4 regions of the Kluyvera sp. genome follow, and region 2 is predicted to be linked to each of the others. Evidence: predicted binding sites of a transcription regulator. Region 2 holds the regulator's gene; each other region holds the start of a gene.
What was found. Region 2 encodes CRP, which controls carbon source genes, mostly activating them, when cyclic AMP is high. Its sites were predicted from a motif close to ATGTGANNNNNNTCACAT; they were not measured.
Positions count from the first base shown of each region.

Region 1: adhE (bifunctional acetaldehyde-CoA/alcohol dehydrogenase) is a predicted target of CRP. The motif match lies at 3,085-3,102, and genes of this name have one in related genera.
Region 3: ACW14G_RS11435 (ABC-F family ATPase) is a predicted target of CRP. The motif match lies at 3,316-3,333, and genes of this name have one in related genera.
Region 4: ACW14G_RS00355 (sugar transporter) is a predicted target of CRP. The motif match lies at 3,537-3,554, and genes of this name have one in related genera.

Region 1 is NZ_CBDKZX010000073.1:1,509-7,389, forward strand. It holds gene tdk (thymidine kinase) at 1-28, shown strand, start outside; gene adhE (bifunctional acetaldehyde-CoA/alcohol dehydrogenase) at 172-2,844, opposite strand; gene ACW14G_RS18430 (YchE family NAAT transporter) at 3,341-3,988, shown strand; gene oppA (oligopeptide ABC transporter substrate-binding protein OppA) at 4,749-5,881, shown strand, end outside.
Region 2 is NZ_CBDKZX010000014.1:42,828-48,708, reverse strand. It holds gene ACW14G_RS08185 (hydrolase) at 52-1,074, shown strand; gene ACW14G_RS08180 (YheU family protein) at 1,071-1,289, shown strand; gene ACW14G_RS08175 (phosphoribulokinase) at 1,355-2,218, shown strand; gene ACW14G_RS08170 (OsmC family protein) at 2,269-2,673, opposite strand; gene crp (cAMP-activated global transcriptional regulator CRP) at 2,978-3,610, shown strand; gene ACW14G_RS08160 (YccS/YhfK family putative transporter) at 3,665-5,740, shown strand; gene argD (bifunctional acetylornithine/succinyldiaminopimelate transaminase) at 5,733-5,881, opposite strand, start outside.
Region 3 is NZ_CBDKZX010000026.1:26,405-32,285, forward strand. It holds gene ACW14G_RS11430 (glycoside hydrolase family 31 protein) at 1-1,490, shown strand, start outside; gene ACW14G_RS11435 (ABC-F family ATPase) at 1,621-3,213, opposite strand; gene ldtB (L,D-transpeptidase) at 3,432-4,352, shown strand; gene ACW14G_RS11445 (GntR family transcriptional regulator) at 4,399-5,115, opposite strand; gene ACW14G_RS11450 (glycoside hydrolase family 1 protein) at 5,131-5,881, opposite strand, start outside.
Region 4 is NZ_CBDKZX010000001.1:78,558-84,438, reverse strand. It holds gene eamA (O-acetylserine/cysteine exporter) at 1-205, shown strand, start outside; gene marB (multiple antibiotic resistance protein MarB) at 238-450, opposite strand; gene marA (MDR efflux pump AcrAB transcriptional activator MarA) at 481-864, opposite strand; gene marR (multiple antibiotic resistance transcriptional regulator MarR) at 885-1,319, opposite strand; gene ACW14G_RS00360 (MarC family NAAT transporter) at 1,549-2,217, shown strand; gene ACW14G_RS00355 (sugar transporter) at 2,260-3,459, opposite strand; gene ACW14G_RS00350 (PhzF family phenazine biosynthesis protein) at 3,660-4,448, shown strand; gene ACW14G_RS00345 (L-lactate dehydrogenase) at 4,489-5,433, opposite strand; gene ACW14G_RS00340 (GNAT family N-acetyltransferase) at 5,585-5,881, shown strand, end outside.

The sequences.
Region 1 (5,881 bases), on a different contig from region 2:
GCACCGTATGACCTGCCGTTCTTGTTAAACGTCTCTACGTACGTTTGAGGCCCTGATGGATATGGGGAGCCAAACGTGCGTGGTTTTCCGTTGATGTTTACGGAATAAAAAAAAGCCCCATCATGATGATGGGGCTTTTTGCTTATGCTTTTCAGCGAGCGTTAAAGCGGATTATTTCTTCGCTTTTTTCTCAGCTTTCGCCGGAGCGGCTTCTTTCTTCTCTGCTGCCGGAGCGCCTTCAACGAATTCACGACCGTAGTAGGTATCCAGCAGAATCTGTTTCAGTTCAGAAATCAGCGGGTAACGCGGGTTAGCGCCGGTGCACTGGTCGTCAAACGCATCTTCAGACAGTTTGTCAACGTGCGCCAGGAAGTCAGCTTCCTGCACGCCAGCTTCACGGATAGACTTAGGAATACCCAGTTCAGCTTTGATTTCGTCCAGCCAGCCCAGCAGTTTTTCAATTTTCGCTGCAGTGCGGTCGCCCGGAGCAGACAGACCCAGGTGGTCAGCGATTTCCGCGTAGCGACGACGTGCTTGCGGACGGTCGTACTGGCTGAATGCAGTCTGTTTAGTCGGGTTGTCGTTCGCGTTATAACGAATAACGTTGCTGATCAGCAGGGCGTTCGCCAGACCGTGAGGAATGTGGAACTGAGAACCCAGCTTGTGCGCCATAGAGTGACATACACCCAGGAAGGCGTTCGCAAACGCGATACCGGCGATAGTCGCTGCACTGTGAACACGCTCACGCGCTACCGGGTTCTTAGAACCTTCGTGGTAGGACGCTGGCAGGTTTTCTTTCAGCAGTTTCAGAGCCTGCAGTGCCTGGCCGTCGGAGAACTCAGAAGCCAGTACGGAAACGTAAGCTTCCAGGGCGTGAGTTACCGCATCCAGACCACCGAACGCACACAGTGACTTCGGCATATCCATCACCAGGTTGGCATCAACAATCGCCATGTCTGGAGTCAGCGCGTAGTCAGCCAGCGGGTATTTCTGGCCGGTTGCGTCGTCGGTTACTACCGCAAACGGAGTCACTTCAGAACCGGTACCGGAAGTGGTGGTGACAGCGATCATTTTCGCTTTCACGCCCATTTTCGGGAACTTGTAGATACGTTTACGGATGTCCATAAAGCGCAGCGCCAGCTCTTCGAAGTGGGTTTCCGGGTGTTCGTACATAACCCACATGATTTTCGCTGCATCCATCGGGGAACCGCCGCCCAGCGCGATGATCACGTCTGGTTTGAACGAGTTCGCCAGGTCTGCACCTTTACGGACGATGGTCAGAGTCGGGTCAGCTTCAACTTCGAAGAACACTTCGGTTTCAACGCCAGCCGCTTTCAGAACAGAAGTGATCTGGTCAGCGTAGCCGTTGTTAAACAGGAAGCGGTCGGTCACGATCAGCGCACGTTTGTGGCCATCGGTAATCACTTCATCCAGCGCGATTGGCAGAGAGCCACGGCGGAAGTAGATAGATTTCGGAAGTTTGTGCCACAACATGTTTTCAGCTCGCTTAGCAACGGTTTTCTTGTTGATCAGGTGTTTCGGACCAACGTTTTCAGAGATGGAGTTACCACCCCAGGAACCACAACCCAGAGTCAGGGAAGGTGCGAGTTTGAAGTTATACAGGTCGCCGATACCACCCTGAGAAGCCGGGGTGTTGATCAGAATACGCGCGGTTTTCATCATCTGACCGAAGTAAGCTACGCGTTCTGGCTGGTTGTCCTGGTCGGTGTACAGGCAAGAGGTATGACCGATACCGCCCATCGCAACCAGTTTTTCCGCTTTATCAACAGCGTCTTCGAAGTCTTTCGCACGGTACATGGCCAGGGTCGGAGACAGTTTTTCGTGAGCAAACGGCTCGCTCTCATCAACAACTTTTACTTCACCGATCAGAATCTTGGTGGTTTCTGGAACAGAGAAGCCTGCCAGTTCAGCAATTTTGTATGCAGGCTGACCAACGATAGCCGCGTTCAGCGCGCCATTTTTCAGGATAACGTCCTGAACAGCTTTCAGCTCTTTACCCTGCAGCAGGTAGCCGCCGTGAGTCGCGAAACGCTCACGTACTGCGTCATAAACGGAATCAACAACAACAACAGACTGTTCAGAAGCACAGATTACGCCGTTATCGAAGGTTTTAGACATCAGAACGGACGCAACGGCACGTTTCACATCAGCGGTTTCATCAATTACAACCGGAGTGTTACCAGCGCCTACGCCGATAGCAGGTTTACCGGAGCTGTATGCCGCTTTAACCATGCCTGGGCCACCGGTCGCGAGGATCAGGTTGATGTCCGGGTGGTGCATCAGCGCGTTAGACAGTTCTACAGACGGTTGGTCAATCCAGCCGATCAGATCTTTCGGTGCGCCAGCAGCGATAGCAGCTTGCAGCACGATGTCAGCCGCTTTGTTGGTTGCGTCTTTAGCACGCGGGTGCGGAGAGAAAATGATGGCGTTACGCGTCTTCAGGCTGATCAGCGATTTGAAGATAGCGGTAGAAGTTGGGTTAGTGGTCGGTACGATACCGCAGATGATGCCGATAGGTTCAGCAATAGTGATGGTACCGAAAGTGTCGTCTTCGGACAGCACGCCACAGGTTTTTTCATCTTTATAGGCGTTGTAGATATATTCTGAAGCGAAGTGGTTTTTGATCACTTTATCTTCAACAATACCCATGCCGGATTCGGCAACGGCCATTTTGGCGAGAGGGATTCGAGCATCTGCAGCGGCCAGAGCGGCGGCGCGGAAGATTTTGTCAACTTGCTCTTGAGTGAAACTGGCATATTCACGCTGGGCTTTTTTTACGCGCTCTACGAGTGCGTTAAGTTCAGCGACATTAGTAACAGCCATAATGCTCTCCTGATAATGTTAAACTTTTTTAGTGAATCATCTGCTCGACAAGTCAGTATAGACAAATCACCTGCAGCTGGCGAAAAAGTTAAGGAAACAAAGCGTTACCCACGAACTGATCCACTTGATTTACTAAAAGAGCTTCGATTTAGCCAAGGAGCTTACCGGAAAAAATACGACTTATTTATGAGGTCGTTTCTCTTTCGGTGTAAGCAGATTACCCACTTCTGAGTACGATTTACGTGATCTAAATCAAATTTAAGCTAAGCTGACACCTTTCAGCAGGGCTGTTTTAGCAAAATGTAGAAGCTGTTAATCATTCGTGAGTATCGGTGCTGTAAACATTAGCATACTTTATACAAATTTATAACACTCTGTTTTTACCTCATTTTTCTGGACAATTCTGGTGAACATGGTCGATAAAAAAGGTATTGTCTGCGCCACTCTCGATTTACTGTTCATCAACGACAACTTTTAATGATGCTCCGGGGTTCACGTGATTCAGACGTTGTTTGATTTTCCTATTTTCTTTAAGTTCTTTATTGGACTGTTTGCACTGGTGAACCCGGTTGGTCTGATTCCGGTTTTCATCAGCCTGACGAGTTATCAAACGGCAGCGGTGCGCAACAAAACCAACCTGACGGCTAGTCTGTCGGTTGCCATTATTCTCCTGACTTCGTTATTCCTTGGCGATCTGATCCTGCAACTTTTCGGTATCTCGATTGATTCCTTCCGTATTGCTGGCGGGATCCTGGTGGTCTCGATTGCGATGTCGATGATCAGCGGCAAGCTGGGAGAAGATAAGCAGAACAAGCAGGAGAAATCAGAGACTGCCGTGCGTGAAAGTCTGGGGGTTGTGCCGCTGGCGCTGCCATTGATGGCGGGGCCGGGTGCTATTAGCTCCACGATCGTATGGGGTACACGCTATCATTCGCTAACCTATCTCCTCGGTTTTTCCTTATCTATTGCGCTATTCGCCTGGTGTTGTTGGGGCATTTTCCGTATTTCTCCGTGGCTGGTGCGTATGCTGGGGCAAACGGGGATTAACGTAGTCACCCGTATTATGGGGTTGTTACTGATGGCGTTGGGGATTGAATTCATTGTGACCGGTATCAAATCCATCTTCCCGGGTCTGGTCGGCTAATTATTCTGCGGCGACGGTAGGGCACTCAAAACTACTGTTGCCGTTAATATCAGAAAAACATATCACTCATTCCGCAAGTCGCTGTACAAATAATCAATTTGAATATTTGAATAAACATATACATATCAACAAGATATTCTTGTCCTGCCATACCGTCTTTCTTCACATAAATGTTATTTCCCTCACACGATACTCTGGGGCTTGCTGTTAGATAATTGAAATGATATTAGTAATTTCAGTTTCAGGGCAGAGTTATGTGCTAAAAAATGAGCAACTGTTAAATTTTCGTACAAAAAACAGCCTCTGATACTGAGCCAGCAAACAACAGGCACCATTTTTTGTATATCTATCTGATAATAATAGATTTAAGAATATCGTGTTTTGTGCATACGCTGTCATCAACAGGCTGCTTTGCTGGCTAAAAGAGAATTGGTTAACAAATTTGCAAATTATATTGGCGGCGATAATCGGCATTTGGTACTTTCCGGCCTGAGTTATTCGCAACATAAAGCTATGTAAATGATAACTGTTTCCATATGTAAGCAGTTATGAACAGAATAAGAAAAGCGTCCCGACAGGGGGGAGGCTTTAATGAATCGACGTCAGGCTGCCATAAGAGCGGCCGTAATAAAAAAGTCGGTGATAGCAGGCAGTAAATGACCTGGCAGACGCAAAAATCTCCTGCGCTGCACAGGAACCCGAAAGGGGACTAAACAGGCTGACGACAGTCAGTAATAATAATGAACGGAGTATCAACACAATGTCCATCATCACAAAAAAAAGCCTGGTTGCGGCTGGCATTCTCACAGCGCTGATCGCAGGGAACGTAATGGCTGCAGATGTTCCTGCAGGCACCGAGTTAGCGAGCAAACAAACGCTGGTACGAAATAGCGGTGCTGAACCGCAGTCTCTCGACCCGAATAAAATTGAAGGGGTGCCAGAGGCGAATATCAGCCGCGACCTGTTCGAAGGGTTGCTGAATACCTCTCCAAAAGACGGTCACCCGATTCCGGGCGTCGCCGAAAGCTGGGACAATAAAGATTTTAAAGTCTGGACATTCCATCTGCGTAAAGATGCCAAATGGTCCAACGGCGAACCGGTTACCGCACAAGATTTCGTTTATAGCTGGCAGCGTCTGGTCGATCCGAAAACCGCATCGCCATATGCCAGCTATCCACAGTACGGCCATATTGTGAACGTTGATGAAATTATCGACGGCAAAAAAGCACCGAGCGAACTGGGCGTCAAAGCGATTGATGACCACACTCTGGAAGTGACGCTGAGTGAGCCAGTGCCTTATTTCTATAAGCTGCTGGTGAACCCGGCGATGTCTCCGGTTTACAAACCGGCGATCGAGAAATTCGGCGAGAAATGGACTCAGCCGGGCAACATCGTAACTAACGGTGCGTACACCCTGAAAGACTGGGTTGTTAACGAACGTATCGTGATGGAACGTAACCCACAGTACTGGGATAACAAGAAGACCGTTATCGATCAGGTGACCTGGCTGCCGACCTCTTCTGAAGTGACTTACGTAAACCGCTACCGCAGCGGCGAGCTGGATATGACCTATAACCAGCTGCCGATCGAACTGTTCCAGAAACTGAAAAAAGAGATTCCGAACGAAGTTCACGTCGATCCGTATCTGTGTACTTATTACTACGAAATTAACAACCAGAAAGCCCCGTTCACCGACGCTCGCGTACGTACCGCGCTGAAGCTGGGTCTGGATCGCGATATCATCGCCAACAAGGTCAAAGGCCAGGGCGACCTGCCGGCTTATGGTTACACGCCGCCGTATACCGATGGCGCGAAGTTGACCGAACCAGAGTGGTTCAAGTGGTCACAGGAAAAACGTAATGAAGAAGGTAAAAAACTGCTGGCGGAAGCGGG
Region 2 (5,881 bases):
CAAAGTGACGGTATAGTAGGCGGCAGATTAACGAGTAAACATCGCGTAGACATGACTGAAACCACCCACCACGATCTCAACATCGACACCCAAAGCAGCGCCGACTTCGTGCCGATGCGCGGCGTCAGCAATCGTCATTTGCAGACCATGCTGCCGCGTCTTATCCGCCGTAAGGTGCAGTTCACGCCGCACTGGCAGCGCCTTGAACTGCCGGACGGCGACTTTGTCGATCTGGCGTGGAGCGAAGATCCGCAGGCCGCGCGCCATAAGCCGCGTCTGGTGGTGTTTCACGGTCTGGAAGGCAGCCTGTATAGCCCGTACGCGCACGGCCTTATCAATGCAGCGAAAGCGCAGGGCTGGCTGGGCGTGGTGATGCATTTCCGTGGCTGTAGCGGCGAGCCTAACCGTCTGAACCGCATCTACCACTCCGGCGAAACGGAAGACGGCACCTGGTTCCTGCACTGGCTGGCGCGCGAATATGGTCACGCCCCGACTGCGGCAGTGGGCTACTCGCTCGGCGGCAACATGCTGGCCTGCCTGCTCGCCAAAGAAGGCGACGAAGTGCCCATCGATGCCGCCGTGATTGTCTCGGCGCCGTTTATGCTGGAAGCCTGTAGCTACCACATGGATAAAGGCTTTTCACGCGTTTATCAGCGCTATCTGCTCAACCTGCTAAAAGGCAACGCCGCCCGCAAGCTGAAGGCCTATCCCGGCTCTTTGCCGGTCGATTTGCGTCAGTTGAAAAGCATGCGCCGCATCCGCGAGTTCGATGATTCGATTACCTCGAAGATCCACGGCTTTGCCGATGCCATCGACTATTACCGCCAGTGCAGCGCGATGCCGATCTTAAGCAAAATCACCAAGCCGACGCTGATCATCCACTCAAAGGACGATCCGTTTATGGATCACCACTCCATCCCCGCACAGGAAGAGCTGCCGGAGAACGTGGAGTACCAGTTGACGGAATACGGTGGTCACGTAGGTTTTATCGGCGGCACTTTGCGCCACCCGGAAATGTGGCTGGAAAAACGCATTCCCGCCTGGTTGATGCGCTGGTTGGGAGCAAAAGCATGATTATTCCCTGGCAGGATATCGACCCGGAGACGCTGGACAACCTGATTGAAAGCTTTGTCTTGCGCGAAGGCACTGATTATGGTGAATATGAACGTTCACTTGCGCAAAAGGTCGCCGACGTAAAACACCAGCTACAAACAGGCGAAGCGGTGCTGGTCTGGTCTGAGCTTCATGAGACCGTCAACATCATGCCCCGTAACCAATTTCGCGGTTAACTATACTCTAACGGCAGGAGGCGTTTACCACGCTTCCCTTGTCGTCTTTTCAGGGAGTTATTCGCATGTCTGCCAAACATCCGGTTATTGCCGTTACCGGCTCCAGCGGCGCGGGGACCACCACCACCAGCCTCGCCTTCCGTAAAATCTTTGCTCAACTCAACCTGCGCGCGGCAGAAGTGGAAGGCGACAGCTTCCACCGCTATACCCGTCCGGAAATGGATATGGCCATTCGTAAAGCCCGTGATTTGGGCCGCCATATTAGCTACTTTGGTCCGGATGCCAACGACTTCGGCCTGCTGGAACAAACCTTTCGCGACTATGGCGTGAGCGGTAAAGGGCAGTCGCGTAAATATCTGCATACCTACGATGAAGCCGTGCCGTGGAATCAGGTACCCGGCACGTTTACCCCCTGGCAGCCGCTGCCAGAACCGACCGACGTGCTGTTCTACGAAGGGCTGCACGGCGGCGTAGTGACGCCACAGCATGATGTCGCCCGCCACGTCGATCTACTGGTCGGCGTCGTGCCAATCGTTAACCTTGAGTGGATCCAGAAGATGATCCGCGACACCAGCGAACGCGGACATTCTCGCGAAGCGGTGATGGATTCCGTGGTGCGTTCGATGGAAGACTATATCAACTACATCACGCCGCAGTTCTCCCGCACCCATATCAACTTCCAGCGCGTGCCGACGGTCGATACCTCTAACCCGTTTGCCGCCAAGGGTATTCCGTCGCTGGACGAAAGCTTTGTGGTGATTCACTTCCGCAATCTCGACAACATCGACTATCCGTGGCTACTGGCCATGCTGCAAGGCTCGTTTATCTCGCATATGAATACGCTGGTGGTTCCCGGCGGGAAGATGGGGCTGGCGATGGAATTGATCATGACACCGCTGGTGCAGCGTATGATGGAAGGGCGAAACTAATGCACGAACCCTCACCCCACAGGGGCGAGGGATTTGCTACGTGCGAGGAATTACCCTTCGATCACTTCGTAGGAGTGGGTGATATTCACCGCTTTTTCAAGCATCAGCGCAACAGAACAGTACTTCTCCGCAGACAGATCCACCGCACGGGAAACCGCCGCATCCTTCAGCCCTTTACCGGTGACGATAAAATGCAGATTGATGTGGGTGAACAGGCGCGGCGCTTCTTCACGACGCTCGGAGGTCAGCTTCACTTCGCAGTCGGTCACGTCGTTGCGGCCCTTCTGCAGGATAGACACCACATCGATGGCGCTACAGCCGCCCGCGGCCATCAGCACCACTTCCATTGGGCTTGGCGCTTTATCGCCAGAGTTGCCGTCCATCAGGATCTGGTGTCCAGAAGCGGACTCACCGAGGAAGGTCAGCCCTTCAACCCATTTCACACGCGCTTGCATAATTTTTAACTCCAAGGTTGCAATTTTCTTCTCAGATTACGCGCACATAACAATTCTCGCAATGGAAGGCGATCGACGTCATGCTGAAGCGAGACACCAGGAGACACACGGCTAAAGCTATGCTAAAACAGTCAGGATGCTACGGTAATACATAAACGTACTGCATGTATGCAGAGGACATCACATTACAGGCTGCGACAGTATTCGACAGCCGACTTCCCAGGTAACGGGAAGGATACTATTGCAACCGGTGGCCGCAATGCTTTTGCCGCCGGGAAGAGCTTATAACAGAGGATAACCGCGCATGGTGCTTGGCAAACCGCAAACAGACCCGACTCTCGAATGGTTCTTGTCTCATTGCCATATTCATAAGTACCCATCGAAGAGCACGCTGATTCACCAGGGTGAAAAAGCAGAGACGCTGTATTACATCGTAAAAGGCTCAGTGGCAGTACTCATCAAGGACGAAGAAGGGAAAGAGATGATCCTCTCTTACCTCAACCAGGGCGATTTCATCGGTGAGTTAGGCCTGTTTGAAGAAGGCCAGGAACGCAGCGCGTGGGTACGGGCAAAAACCGCTTGTGAAGTTGCTGAAATCTCTTATAAAAAATTCCGTCAGCTGATCCAGGTTAACCCGGACATCCTGATGCGTCTCTCTTCGCAAATGGCGCGTCGTCTGCAGGTTACCTCTGAGAAAGTCGGCAACCTGGCGTTCCTCGACGTCACCGGTCGTATCGCTCAGACCCTGCTGAACCTGGCGAAACAACCTGACGCGATGACCCACCCGGACGGGATGCAGATCAAAATCACCCGTCAGGAAATCGGCCAGATCGTCGGCTGCTCCCGTGAAACCGTGGGCCGTATCCTGAAGATGCTGGAAGATCAGAATCTGATCTCCGCACACGGCAAAACCATTGTCGTTTACGGTACCCGCTAATCCAGCCCAAACGGCGTATTGCGTCATGCAGTACGCCGTTTTTGTTTTCCCCCTATGTGGCGCAGGCTGATTTACCACCCGGAAGTCAACTATGCACTGCGGCAAACGCTGGTGCTGTGTCTGCCCGTTGCCATTGGTCTACTGCTCGGCCACCTCCAGCAGGGGTTGCTGTTCTCGCTGGTGCCCGCCTGCTGCAACATTGCCGGGCTTGATACCCCGCATAAGCGTTTCTTCAAGCGTCTGATCATCGGCGGCTGCCTGTTCGCCGGATGTAGTCTCGCCGTTCAGTTGCTGCTGGCGCGTGATGTGCCTTTGCCACTGATTCTGACCGGGCTAGCGCTGCTGCTTGGCGTCACAGCAGAGATCAGCGCGCTACACGGACGACTGCTGCCCGCCTCGCTAATTGCCTCCATTTTTACCCTCAGCCTGGCAGGGAATATGCCCATCTGGCAGCCATTATTGATCTACGCGCTGGGGACATTATGGTACGGGCTATTCAACTGGTGGTGGTTCTGGATGTGGCGCGAGCAGCCGCTACGCGAGTCGCTCAGCCTGCTTTACCGTCAGCTTGCCGACTACTGCGAAGCCAAATACAGCTTGCTCACCCAGCATACCGATCCCACCACCGCGCTGCCGCCGCTGCTGACTCGCCAGCAAAAGGTGGTGGATCTGATTTCCCAGTGCTACCAACAGCTGCACATGCTGGCGGCGAACCAGCACAATGACTACAAGCGGCTGCTGCGCGCTTTCCAGGTTGGGCTGGATTTGCAGGAGCATATCTCCGTCAGCCTGCACCAGCCGGAAGAGGTGCAGAAGCTGGTTGAACGCAGCCATGCGGAAGCGGTGATCCGCTGGAATGCCCGGACGGTAGCCGCACGCCTGCGCGTGCTGGCGGACGATATTCTCTATCACCGCTACCCTACCCGCTTCAACATGGATAAACAGATTGGCGCGCTGGAGAAAATTGCCGACCAGCACCCGGATAACCCGGTGGGTCAGTTCTGTGCCTGGCACTTCAGCCGCATTGCCCGTGTGCTGCGCTCCCAGCGCCCCCTATACCCGCGTAACCTGATGGCCGACAAAGAACGCCGTCTGCCGCTGTTCCCGGCGTTAAAAAGCTACCTCTCTTTGCGCTCTCCCGCCCTGCGTAACGCCGCGCGTCTCAGCGTGATGCTGAGCATCGCCAGCCTGATGGGCGCGGCGCTGCATCTGCCGAAACCGTACTGGATCCTGATGACGGTGCTGCTGGTCACGCAAAACGGTTACGGCGCGACCCGGGTGCGAATTTTCCACCGAGCGGCGGGCACCCTTGCCGGTCTGGTGATTGCCGCCGTGGCCCTGCACTTCCATACGCCGCAGGGCTGGGCGCTAACGGGCATGCTGATAGTGACGTTAGTGAGCTACCTGATTATTCGTCGCAGCTACGGTTGGGCGACCGTCGGCTTTACCATCACCGCGGTGTACACCCTGCAAATCCTGACGCTTAATGGCGAAGAGTTTATTGTCGCCCGCTTTATCGACACCATCATTGGCTGCCTGATCGCCTTTGGCGGCATGATTTGGCTATGGCCGCAGTGGCAGAGCGGCCAGCTGCGCCAGAACGCCCAGGCGGCGCTGGAGGCCGATCAGGACGCTATCCGCCTGATCCTCAGCCCCGACCCACAGGCACCGAAGCTGGCCTACCAGCGCATGCGCGTCAACCAGGCACACAACACGCTGTACAACACGCTGAACCAGGCGATGCAGGAGCCGGGCTTTAATTCACGTTATCTTGAAGATATGAAACTGTGGGTGACCCACAGCCAGTTTATCGTCGAGCACATCAATGCCATGACGACGCTGGCGCGCGAGCACAATATGTTGACGCCTGATTTGGCGCAGCAGTACCTGGAGTCGTGTGAGATTGCTCTACAACGCTGTCAGCAGCGTCTGGAATACGATGAAGCGGGGAGCAGCGGCGAGGTCAACATTATGGAAGCGCCGGATTCACTGTCCCACGGGCCGTTAAGCACCATGGAACAGCATCTCCAGCGAATTCTGGGGCACCTGAACACCATGCACACTATTTCGTCGGTGGCCTGGCGCCAGCGCCCACGGCACGGCGGCTGGTTAAAGCGGCAAACTAGCTAACAATTTTCGCGACGGCCTGGGCAAAGCGCTGCATGCCTTCGTCGATATCCACCTCTTCCACCACCAGCGAGGGGGCAAAGCGCATCACGTCCGGGCCGGCATTCAATACCATCACACCGACATCCGCTGCCGCATACAAGA
Region 3 (5,881 bases), on a different contig from region 2:
GCGACGAGCATGCTATCCCATGCGATTCGTTCCAGCTCTCTTCCGGCTATACCTCCATTAACGGCAAGCGCTACGTCTTCAACTGGAACTACGACAAAGTGCCGCAGCCAAAGGTCATGAGCCAGGCGTTCCATGATGCCGGTCTACATCTGGCGGCTAACATCAAGCCATGCTTGTTGCAGGATCACCCGCGTTACAACGAGGTGGCGGAGAAAGCGCTGTTTATTCGCGACTCGGAAAGCGACGGTCCGGAGCGTTCCAGCTTCTGGGACGATGAAGGTTCGCACCTCGATTTTACCAATCCGCAAACCGTGGCCTGGTGGCAGGAGGGCGTCACTACACAGCTGCTGGAGATGGGTATCGATTCCACCTGGAACGATAACAACGAGTTTGAAGTATGGGACGGTGAAGCGCGCTGTCACGGCTTTGGCGATGAGATTGCGATTAAGCATATTCGCCCGGTGATGCCGCTGCTGATGATCCGCGCATCAATGGAAGCGCAGGAGCGCTTTGCGCCGAACAAGCGCCCGTATCTGATCTCCCGTTCCGGCTGCGCCGGGATGCAGCGCTACGTGCAGACCTGGAGCGGCGATAACCGCACTAACTGGGACACGCTGCGCTACAACATCCGCATGGGGCTGGGGATGAGCCTGTCCGGTCTGTACAACCTGGGCCATGATGTCGGCGGCTTCTCCGGCGACAAACCGGACCCGGAGCTGTTTGTCCGCTGGGTACAGAACGGTGTAATGCATCCGCGCTTTACCATCCACTCATGGAACGACGACCACACGGTGAACGAACCCTGGATGTATCCTGGCGTGACCCCGGCGATTCGCAGCGCGATTGAGCTGCGCTACCGTCTGCTGCCGTATCTCTACACGCTGCTATGGCAGGCGCATGCCGACGACGAGCCGATGCTGCGTCCGACTTTCCTTGATCACGAACACGATGCGCAGACGTTTGAAGAGTGCGATGACTTCCTGCTGGGCCGCGATATTCTGGTCGCCAGCGTGGTGGAAGCCGGCGAGCGCGAACGCCGCGTCTGGCTGCCGGACAACGAAACCGGCTGGTACGATTTCTACACCGGCGCGTGGTACAGCGGCGGACAGTCGATTGTCGTCGATGCGCCGCTGGAGAAACTGCCGCTGCTGGTCCGCGCGGGCGCAGGCCTACCGCTGAGCGAACGTATTACCTACGTGAAAGCAGAAGAAGATACCTTGCGTGAGCTGAAGCTGTTCCCGGTTAAAGGAATCGGCCGCTCTTCGGGCCTGCTGTTTGAGGATGACGGCGAGTCGTGGGGCTACAAAGAAGGTAACGCGCTGTGGCTGGAGTGGGAGATGGTCTGCACCGCCAGGACGATTGACCTGAAGGTGAACGCACGCGGCGATTATCGCCCGGCATGGGAAGCGTTAAAAGTGACGCTGCCAGAAGGAGAAAAACGTCAGCTGTTGATTAACGGCGAAGAGAAAAGCGAGTGGGTACGAGGATAACCCCTCACCCCGACCCTCTCCCCACTGGGGAGAGGGAGCAAACCGCATTGTGCGGCTTGCAGGAGCAAGGTGTTTTAATTTGCACCTGACGGTTCCCTCTCCCTTTGGGAGAGGGCCAGGCTGAGGGAAATTACTCCACCCCTTTGCTACGCAGGTAATCTTCGTAGTTACCGCTGAAGTCCACCACGCGTTCCGGCGTAATCTCAATCACGCGAGTCGCCAGCGAGCTCACGAACTCACGGTCGTGAGAAACGAAGATCAGGGTACCCTGATACATTTCCAGCGCCATGTTCAGTGATTCGATCGATTCCATATCCAGGTGGTTGGTAGGTTCATCCATCACCAGAATGTTCGGTTTCTGCATCATCAGCTTACCAAACAGCATACGGCCCTTCTCACCACCGGAAAGTACCTTCGCCGGCTTCTTGATATCGTCCTGGCTGAACAGCAGACGACCAAGGAAACCGCGCACTACCTGCTCGTCATCGCCTTCCTGCTTCCACTGGCTCATCCAGTCGAACACGCTCAGGTCGTTATCGAAATCTTCGGCGTGATCCTGCGCGTAGTAACCGATGCTGGCATTTTCGGACCATTTCACGGTGCCGTTATCCGGCGTCAGTTCACCGACCAGGGTTTTCAGCATGGTGGATTTACCCACGCCGTTGGCGCCGATGATGGCAATCTTCTCGCCAACTTCCATCATCAGGTTGAAGTTTTTAAACAGCGGGCCGTTTTCAAAACCTTTGGCCAGCGCTTCCACTTCCAGCGCATTACGGAACAGTTTCTTATCCTGCTCGAAGCGGATGAACGGGTTCTGACGGCTGGATGCCTTCACTTCGTCGAGCTTGATCTTGTCAATCTGACGGGCGCGGGAAGTCGCCTGGCGTGATTTAGAAGCGTTGGCGCTAAAGCGGCTGACGAAGGATTGCAGGTCGGCAATTTGCGCTTTCTTCTTGGCGTTATCGGCCAGCAGACGTTCACGAGCCTGGGTAGCTGCTGTCATGTATTCGTCGTAGTTACCGGCGTAGACGCGCAGTTCGCCATAGTCGAGATCCGCCATGTGGGTACAAACCATGTTCAGGAAGTGACGGTCGTGCGAGATGATGATCATGGTGCTGTCGCGTTCGTTCAGCGTCTGCTCCAGCCAGCGAATGGTGTCGATGTCCAGGTTGTTCGTCGGTTCATCGAGCAGCAGGATGTCCGGGTTAGAGAACAGCGCCTGCGCCAACAGCACACGCAGTTTCCAGCCCGGCGCAACTTCGCTCATCGGGCCGTAGTGCTGATCCAGCGGAATGCCGACACCCAGCAGCAGTTCACCGGCGCGCGCTTCAGCGGAGTAGCCGTCCATTTCGCCGTAGAGCACTTCGAGATCGGCCACTTTATAGCCGTCTTCTTCGCTCATTTCAGCCAGACTATAGATACGGTCGCGCTCTTGCTTCACTTCCCACAGCTCGCTGTGGCCCATGATCACCGTATCAAGTACGGTGAACTCTTCAAAGGCGAACTGATCCTGACGCAGCTTACCGATACGCTCATTGGGATCGAGAGACACGTTGCCCAGCGTTGGCTCTAAGTCGCCGCCGAGGATTTTCATAAAGGTGGATTTACCGCTCCCGTTGGCGCCAATCAGGCCGTAACGGTTGCCGCCGCCAAATTTGACGGAGATATTTTCGAACAGCGGCTTACTGCCAAACTGCATGGTGACGTTGCTGGTAACTAACACGGGAGTATCCTGAAGAATGTGACAAACTCCCTATTATGCCACACTTGCGAATAAAAAGCGCCCGCCTTCGCCAACGGCTAAACTGTAACGCAAGTGAAAAAAATGTGATTTCGTACACATCCGAATTCCCAGTCGCATCGAATGCACATATAATGCGCTGCAACCAACAGTCTGAATTCTCAAACAACCGCCGTAATGGCACTGATACCTCGCACAACATGAACATGAAATTAACAACGCTTTTCGCTGCGGCGCTCGCTGTCGTAGGTTTCTGCAATTCGGCCTCTGCGGTGACGTATCCGCTGCCGACCGACGGCAGCCGTATTATCGGACAGAATCAGGTCATCACGATTCCTGACGATAACAAACAGCCGCTGGAATACTTCGCCGCCCAGTACCAGATGGGGCTTTCCAACCTCCTGGAGGCTAACCCAGGCGTCGACACCTACCTGCCGAAAGGCGGCAGCGTGCTGAATATTCCTCAGCAGCTGATCCTGCCGGACACCGTACATGAAGGTATTATCATCAACAGCGCGGAAATGCGTCTGTACTACTACCCGAAAGGCACCAACACGGTGATCGTGCTGCCAATCGGTATCGGTCAGCTGGGTAAAGATACCCCAATCAACTGGACCACCAAGGTAGAACGTAAGAAAGCCGGCCCGACCTGGACGCCGACGGCGAAAATGCACGCTGAATATGCCGCAGCAGGCAACCCGCTGCCGGCAGTGGTTCCGGCTGGCCCGGACAACCCGATGGGTCTGTACGCTCTGTATATTGGTCGTCTGTATGCCATTCACGGCACCAATGCCAACTTCGGTATCGGCCTGCGCGTGAGCCACGGTTGCGTGCGTCTGCGTAACGAAGACATCAAATTCCTGTTCGAGAACGTGCCGGTCGGCACCCGCGTACAGTTTATCGATGAACCGGTCAAAGCGACCACGGAGCCAGACGGCAGCCGCTTCATTGAAGTGCACAACCCGCTGTCTACCACTGAAGCGCAGTTCGAAGGCGGTGAAACTGTTCCGGTTGTCCTGACCAAAGCAGTACAGGCGGTGACCAGCCAGTCCGACGTTGACCAGAGCATCGTTGACCAGGCGGTGAAAAACCGTTCCGGTATGCCGGTTCGTCTGAACTAAGTCAACCAGACGATCAAAAAGGGCGGGTTAATCACCCGCCCTTTTTTTATCCGTTATTGACGATCACAATCCCCCCGTGATCGTAGCGATAGTGGCAGTGCGCATACTCCAGCGGCGTGCCGTCATCCAGATAAATCACCTGCTCCACTTCCAGAATCGGGTCACTCGCGTCACAGTTCAAATGCTGCTGATCCAGCTCGCTGGGCTTCAGCGCGCGCACCACGCGATAAGACCCCATCATCTTCAGACCAAGATTGTCCTGCACGTAGCGAAAGACCGAGTTTTCGAGATGTGATTTACTCAACCCCGGCACCAGCGACACCGGCATGACCGTAATATCCAGCGACAGCGGCTCGCCGTTAAGCAGACGCAGGCGCACAAAATCGTACACCGGTGAATCGGCGTCAATCAGCAGCGATGCCTGCTCTTTCTCGCTGGGAAAACGGAGCTCAAAGCGAATCACCTGGCTTTCCACCTTGCCCAGATGTCCCCAGGTTTCCGTCGCCCCGGCGTAGTCGCTGCCGTGAATGTCCCACTGTGAGAGCTGGAGGAAGTTCTTGCGAATAAATGTCCCCTGCCCCTGGCGGGTATAAACCAGCCCTTCAACAATCAGCTGGCGCATCGCCTGCTGAATGGTCATCCGGCTGGTACCAAATTCGGCGGCCAGCGCAAACTGGTCGGGCAATGGCTCAGCGGCGGGATACTGCCCACTGATAATCCGTTTTTTAATTTCCCGCGCTATCGCGATGTACTTCGCTGCCATCACCCGCTCCTGTTGTTACATCTCTTCGCCATTGCTATGAATGGCCCGTTTCAGCCAGTCATAGCTTTTCTTCGGCACACGTTTGAGGTCTTTTAAATCGTGGTTTTCACGGTTGACGTAGACCACGCCATAACGCTTACGCATGTCGCCCTGCGAGCTGAGAATATCAATGAGCCCCCAGCCCAGATAACCAATGACCTGCGCGCCATCTTCAAAAATCGCCTCTTTCATGGCGTTAATATGGTCGCGATGATAGGCGATACGGTAATCGTCGGCGATCGGATTTTCTCCATCCCAGTGTTCTATCACCCCAATACCGTTCTCAATCGGGAACACCGGCAGACGCCAGTCATTGTAATAGCGGGTAATGATACTGCGAAAACCGAGCGGGTCTATCTGCCAGTTCCATTCGGTGGCCTTCAGGTGCGGGTTTGGTTTATCGCCGAACAGCATATAGTTGTTCACCGGCGTACCTTCCGGGATAGGATCACTGTCGAGGGTACGGCTGGCGTAGTAGCTGAAGGCCATATAGTCGTTCTTCATCGTCGCCAGCACCGCCAGGTCTTCCTCGCGATAAATATCGTCAAAGCCGGACTGCTTAACGAAGTGCATCACTTCCGGGCTGTAGCCCTCACCCGCAAAGACGCGCAGCAAATTCTGATTGAAGAATTCGTCCAGTTGCTGCGCACAGAACACATCGCGCGGCTTGCAGGTAGCCGGATAGACCTGGGCGTGCGCCAGCATGCCCCCCATCAATTTACCCGGT
Region 4 (5,881 bases), on a different contig from region 2:
TTCGCTGCTTGGCCGTTATGAAACCTGGCGCGTGGCTCCACTGTCACTGTTGGTGCCGGTGGTGGGGCTCGCCAGTGCAGCGTTGTTGCTGGATGAAACGTTGTCGGCAATGCAGTTGATTGGTGCGCTGTTGATTATGGCCGGACTGTTTATTAACGTCTTTGGTCTACGTTTGCCAGGGATGCGGCGGGTGGTGAAGGGCTAAAAAAAGCCCCGCGATAGCGGGGCAATGAATGTTTAGCGATTATTTTCATTGTAATAAGGTACACCCAGCTCATCAGATTTATCGCTACCGGCACCCATATGATTGAAATCAAACGGTGACTGGCTGCTGGCGGACGGCATCAGCATGGTGTCGTGCGCAGTTCTGTGGGCCGGAAGTTGCTCCGCGTAGCTCTGAGTTGAGGCCATCGCTAGCAGGGCGAAGGCAACGGAAGCGAACAGTTTCATTATTTCCTCGATACGTCTTATTGCAGGCGATTAACAAACACAGTGATTAATAGGGTGGAGATAGCGAGACTCTCCGTGCATATTGGTGACGCGGTACTTGTGCGGTGGCACGTCGAAATAGTTTTTAAACGTTCGCGTCAACGTCTGCTGAGATTCAAAACCGTAGCGTTCGGCCAGATACAGAATCGGCTCATTACCTTCTTTTAATTTCTGGGCGATTTCCGTCAGCTTACGGGTGCGAATGTACTGACCTAATGAATGACCGGTCTCTTTTTTAAACATCCGCTGCAGGTGCCATTTGGAGTAACCAGAACGTTCTGACACTTTTTCAAGCGACAGCGGCGATTCCAGGTTCTCTTCGATCCAGTCCAAAATGCTATGAATAGTAATAGCGTCAGTGTTACGTCTGGACATCGTCTTACCTCTTCTTCTGTTTACGGCAATATTTTTTTAAGCAGAAGCTCGAGTGTTGCTACTTCATTTGCCGTTAAGTTTTTTGTTAATTCCTGGTGCAGGTTTTGCCCAACGAGCAGATGGCATTGTTCACAAATGGCTGCGCCTTCCGGCGTCAACTGAATCAATACACCCCGCTTGTCGCTTGGATTGGGTAACCGGGCTATCCAGCCCCGACACAGCAAACGGTCAAGCATGCGGGTGAGCGCGCCCAGATCCACCGACAAGGTTTTTTTCAATTCCACGGGGGTGATACTGCCTTTACAACGAATAGAGCACAGCACTCTAAACTGTGAGGCGGTAATGTCTTCTGGCGATAAATGCTCGTTGAGTAAGCGATCTTTCTTTTGGTTAACCAGGTGAATCAAATGCCCAAGTGGAATCATTTCATTGAAGAGATCGCTTGTGCTGTTCACAATGGTTGCCCTGGCAAGTACTTTAGTTGCGATGGATATTATTTCTCACGCAACCATAAGTCAACTGAATGGGTCAGGCGATGCCACGAATTGCTAAAACGCTTCAGGAAGGCCTAAATAGGATATCCTGTAAAGGAGCACCCCGTAGCAAGAGATGCTGTACAAAAGGGCGCCGACCTGGCGTACAGACCGATTTTTTCCGTAAAACAGACAGGATTTTTAAACGCTTATGAAGGAACTCTTTCAGGCAATTGGGCTGGGTCTGGTGGTGTTGCTACCGCTGGCTAACCCGCTAACCACCGTCGCGCTGTTCCTCGGCCTTTCGGGGAATATGAACAGCGCGGAGCGTAACCGACAGTCGCTGATGGCTTCCGTTTACGTTTTCGCCATCATGATGGTGGCCTACTATGCGGGCCAGGTGGTGATGAATACATTCGGGATATCAATACCTGGCCTTCGTATCGCCGGCGGGCTGATTGTCGCTTTTATTGGTTTTCGCATGCTGTTCCCGCAGCAGAAGGCGCATGACTCACCGGAAGCGCGCAGTAAGTCCGAAGAGCTTCAGGAAGAGCCGACCGCCAATATCGCCTTTGTGCCGCTGGCGATGCCCAGCACCGCAGGCCCTGGTACCATTGCGATGATCATCAGCTCGGCTTCAACGGTGAAGCATGGCGTCAACTTCCCGGAGTGGGTGGTGCTGGTCGCGCCGCCGATTATCTTCGCGCTGGTGGGGGTGATTTTATGGGGCTGCCTGCGTAGTTCAGGCGCCATTATGCGTCTGGTGGGCAAGGGCGGCATCGAGGCGATTTCCCGTCTGATGGGCTTCCTGCTGGTGTGCATGGGGGTGCAGTTTATTATTAACGGCGTGCTGGAAATTATTAAAACCTATCCCGCGTAATAGCAGTCAGGCCGGGACTCACTCCCGGCCTGATCACGCGTGTTAATGCTGATGAGCCTGTTCTTCTAACGATGCCGTTGGCCAACGGCGGAAAATGACCACCGCCCAGATAAACGCCGCCAGCGCGGGCACGGCGCCCACATAGCCGATGGATGACATCGATAAGTGGGTGCTAATCTGGCTGCCCAGCAGAGCGCCAGCCCCAATCCCGATATTGAAAATACCAGAGAATAACGACATCGCCACGTCAGTGGCATCCGGTGCCAGCGCCAGAACCTTCACCTGCATACCCAGGCCAATCACCATAATGGCGATTCCCCAGAAGATGCTTAGTACCGCCAGATGTGTCGCATCCTGTGCCGCAGGCAACAGCAGCAGCAGACAAACGAGCAGCAAGCCAATCGCACTGCTGATGAGCCCGGATGCATGCAGGTTCCCCAATTTGCCAAACAGCACGCTACCGATAATTCCCGCACCGCCAAGAATCAGCAGCAGCACAGTGGCAAAGTTGCCGCTCAGTCCGGCCACGGTCTGGACAAAGGGTTCAATATAGCTGTAAGCGGTGTAGTGGGCGGTGACCACCACGACGGTTAGCAGGTAGATGCTCATTAGCGCCGGACGGCGGAACAGCACCGGCAGGCTTTTCAACGAACCGGAATGTTCGCTTGGCAAGCGCGGCAGCAGCTTAATCAAGGCCAGCAGCGTTATCAGCGCCCCGACGCCGATGGCGAAGAAGGTGGTGCGCCAGCCAAAGTACTGGCCGACGATACGGCCAATCGGGATGCCGAAAACCATCGCCAGCGCCGTGCCGGTGGCAATCAGGCTCAGCGCCTGAGCGCGTTTTCCTGCGGGCGCCATACGAATAGCCAGAGAAGCGGTAATCGACCAGAACACCGCGTGGGCGAAGGCGATGCCGATGCGGCTGGCGACCAGCACCGTGAAGTTCCACGCCAGGAACGAGAGCACATGGCTGGCAATAAACAGGACAAAGAGCCCGATCAGCAGCTTGCGGCGCTCCATCTGGCTGGTGAGCAGCATAAATGGCAACGACATTACCGCCACGACCCACGCGTAGATGGTCAACATAATGCCGACCTCGGCGGTTTGCATGCCAAAGCTGTCGGCGATATCTGACAGCAGGCCAACCGGAACGAACTCAGTAGTATTGAAAATAAAGGCCGCGACAGCCAGCGTGACTACCCGAAGCCACGCGATCCGACGAGAGACGGCGTTTGTTGTCATAGATAATGCACCGGGGGCGTTAGATAAATGAAGAGACGTGGGATCTTAAAGCTATTATTGCTGCAAACACAATCATTATGTGATTCAGATCTCATTTTAAGTTTGAGTGACAGTGTCACCGATTGCAGAAAAAAGGGTCTTGTCGTTGTTAAGATTTTGTGTCAGTTTGCGATAACGTGGAGATAATGCAGAGGAAAAATATGCACGAGATTGATTTTTTTATGGTTGATGCCTTTAGCGACCGAGCCTTTGGGGGCAATGCGGCGGCAGTCTGTCTGCTGGAATCATGGCCAGCAGATGACCTGCTGCTTAAAATGGCGCAACAACATAATCAGTCGGAAACCGCGTTTATTGTGAAACAGCCAGGTGGCTTTGCGTTGCGCTGGTTTACCACGCGTCATGAAGTTAACCTTTGCGGTCACGGCACGCTGGCCAGCGCCCATGTGGTGTTCAACTATCTCGACTATCCGGATGAGCGAGTTCATTTTGAGACGCTATCTGGTCGTTTAACCGTGACCCGTCGCGGTGAATGGTTGACGCTGGATTTCCCCATCAGTGTGACCGAAGAAGCGCTGCCGCCAGAAGAGATGCTGCGTGCGCTCGGGATCGGCGAGTATCGCCACGCGCGTAAAGGCCGCGCATGGGTGATTGAACTGGAGAATCAGCAACAGGTTGAAGCACTGCAACCGGATATCGGCGCGATGATACCGGGCGAACATAAAGTGTCGGTGACGGCGAAAGGCGACGGCGAATACGATTTTGTCAGCCGATTCTTCTCGCCAGGCGAAGCGGTCTGGGAAGATCCGGTGACTGGCTCGGCGCACACGATGTTGATTCCTTACTGGGGTGAAAAGTTGGGGAAAACGCAGATGTTGGCGCGTCAGGTATCCGCCCGTGGCGGCGATGTACGCTGCGAGTGGCGGGGAGAACGGGTCTTCATGAGCGGGAAGGCGAGAACCTATTTGCAGGGTAAGGTGTTTCTGGATTAACCCGGCGTCGCTGTGCTCAGCCGGGTGGACTGACTCAGAACTAGGGTAATAGCGCAATATTCGCTTTAATCACCTCAACCGACCGGGCGAACTTTTCCTGTTCGTCCGCTTCCAGCTGAAGCTCAATAACTTGCTGAACACCGCTTTGCGCCAGCACGGCAGGCACACCGATAGCGACGCCGTTCACGCCATATTCGCCATCAAGAATGCAGGAGATGGCCAGCGCACGGTGGCTACCGGTGAAGACATTGCGACAGATCTCGGCAATGGTTCCCGCAATACCATACTCGGTACAGCCTTTACCGGCGTAGATCTCAAAACCCAGCTTGCGCACGCTGTCGGCCATCGCCTGGCGGTCAAGTTCGCGGCCGGTACGGTGCCGATAAACCTGTTCGATTGGCGAGCCATAGACTGAAGAGTGTGACCAGACCGGAAACTGGCTGTCGCCGTGCTCGCCGAGAATAAAGGCGTCAATGCTTTGCGCACCGATATCCAGATCCTGCGCCAGCTTGCGGCGAAGACGCGTGGTATCCAGCCACACGCCGGTGCCGATGACCTGACTGCGAGGGAGGCCGGATAGCTGCCAGACTTGCCAGGTAATAATATCGCACGGGTTGGTGGCGATCAGAAAGATGCCGTTGAAGCCGCCTGCCATCATCTGCGGCACGATACTGTGGACGATTTTGGCCGTGCTTTTTAACTCATCCAGACGGGTTTGACCCGGCTTTAATGCGCCGCCGGACACCGTGATCACAGCGATATCCACATCGGCGCAGTCGCTGGCATCGCGACAGGTAATGGTCATCATGCCGGGCATATAGGCGGCGGCATCGCTAAGATCCTGAGCATGCGCTTCTGCGCGGGTCTTGTTCAGGTCGACCAGGATAAGTTCTTCGCAAATATTCTGATTCAGTAGCGCATAAGCAGCTGACGCGCCAACGTTACCGGCGCCGATGATCATGACTTTACGGGCTTTCGTGTTCATGGTTATTCCATTACATGGGCAAACGACAGGGGATAAAGCTACTCGTTAACAAGTGGTTAGCGCAATACCCGGCCGACAATATAAGTTAATGCTATGAGACGACATGAGGGTGAATGATAGAGTGGGGTGATAAAATAAACAGGAGCCTGCCATGTACACGATCGCTATCACTTCCCCTGCCGACCCGGATGTCAGCGCGTTGATTCACGAGCTGGATAAATATCAGAGCACGCTCTATCCGACAGAAAGTAACCACCTGATTGACCTTGCGGCGCTGCCGGAAAACCAGATTATCGTCATGCTGATTCGCCAGGGGAAAACCGCTGTCGGCTGCGGCGCCATCGTATTAGCAGACGACGGCTGCGGTGAAATGAAACGTGTTTTTATCGACCCGACGCACCGAGGCCAGCGGCTCGGGGAAAAACTCCTGACAGCGCTGGAGACGGTG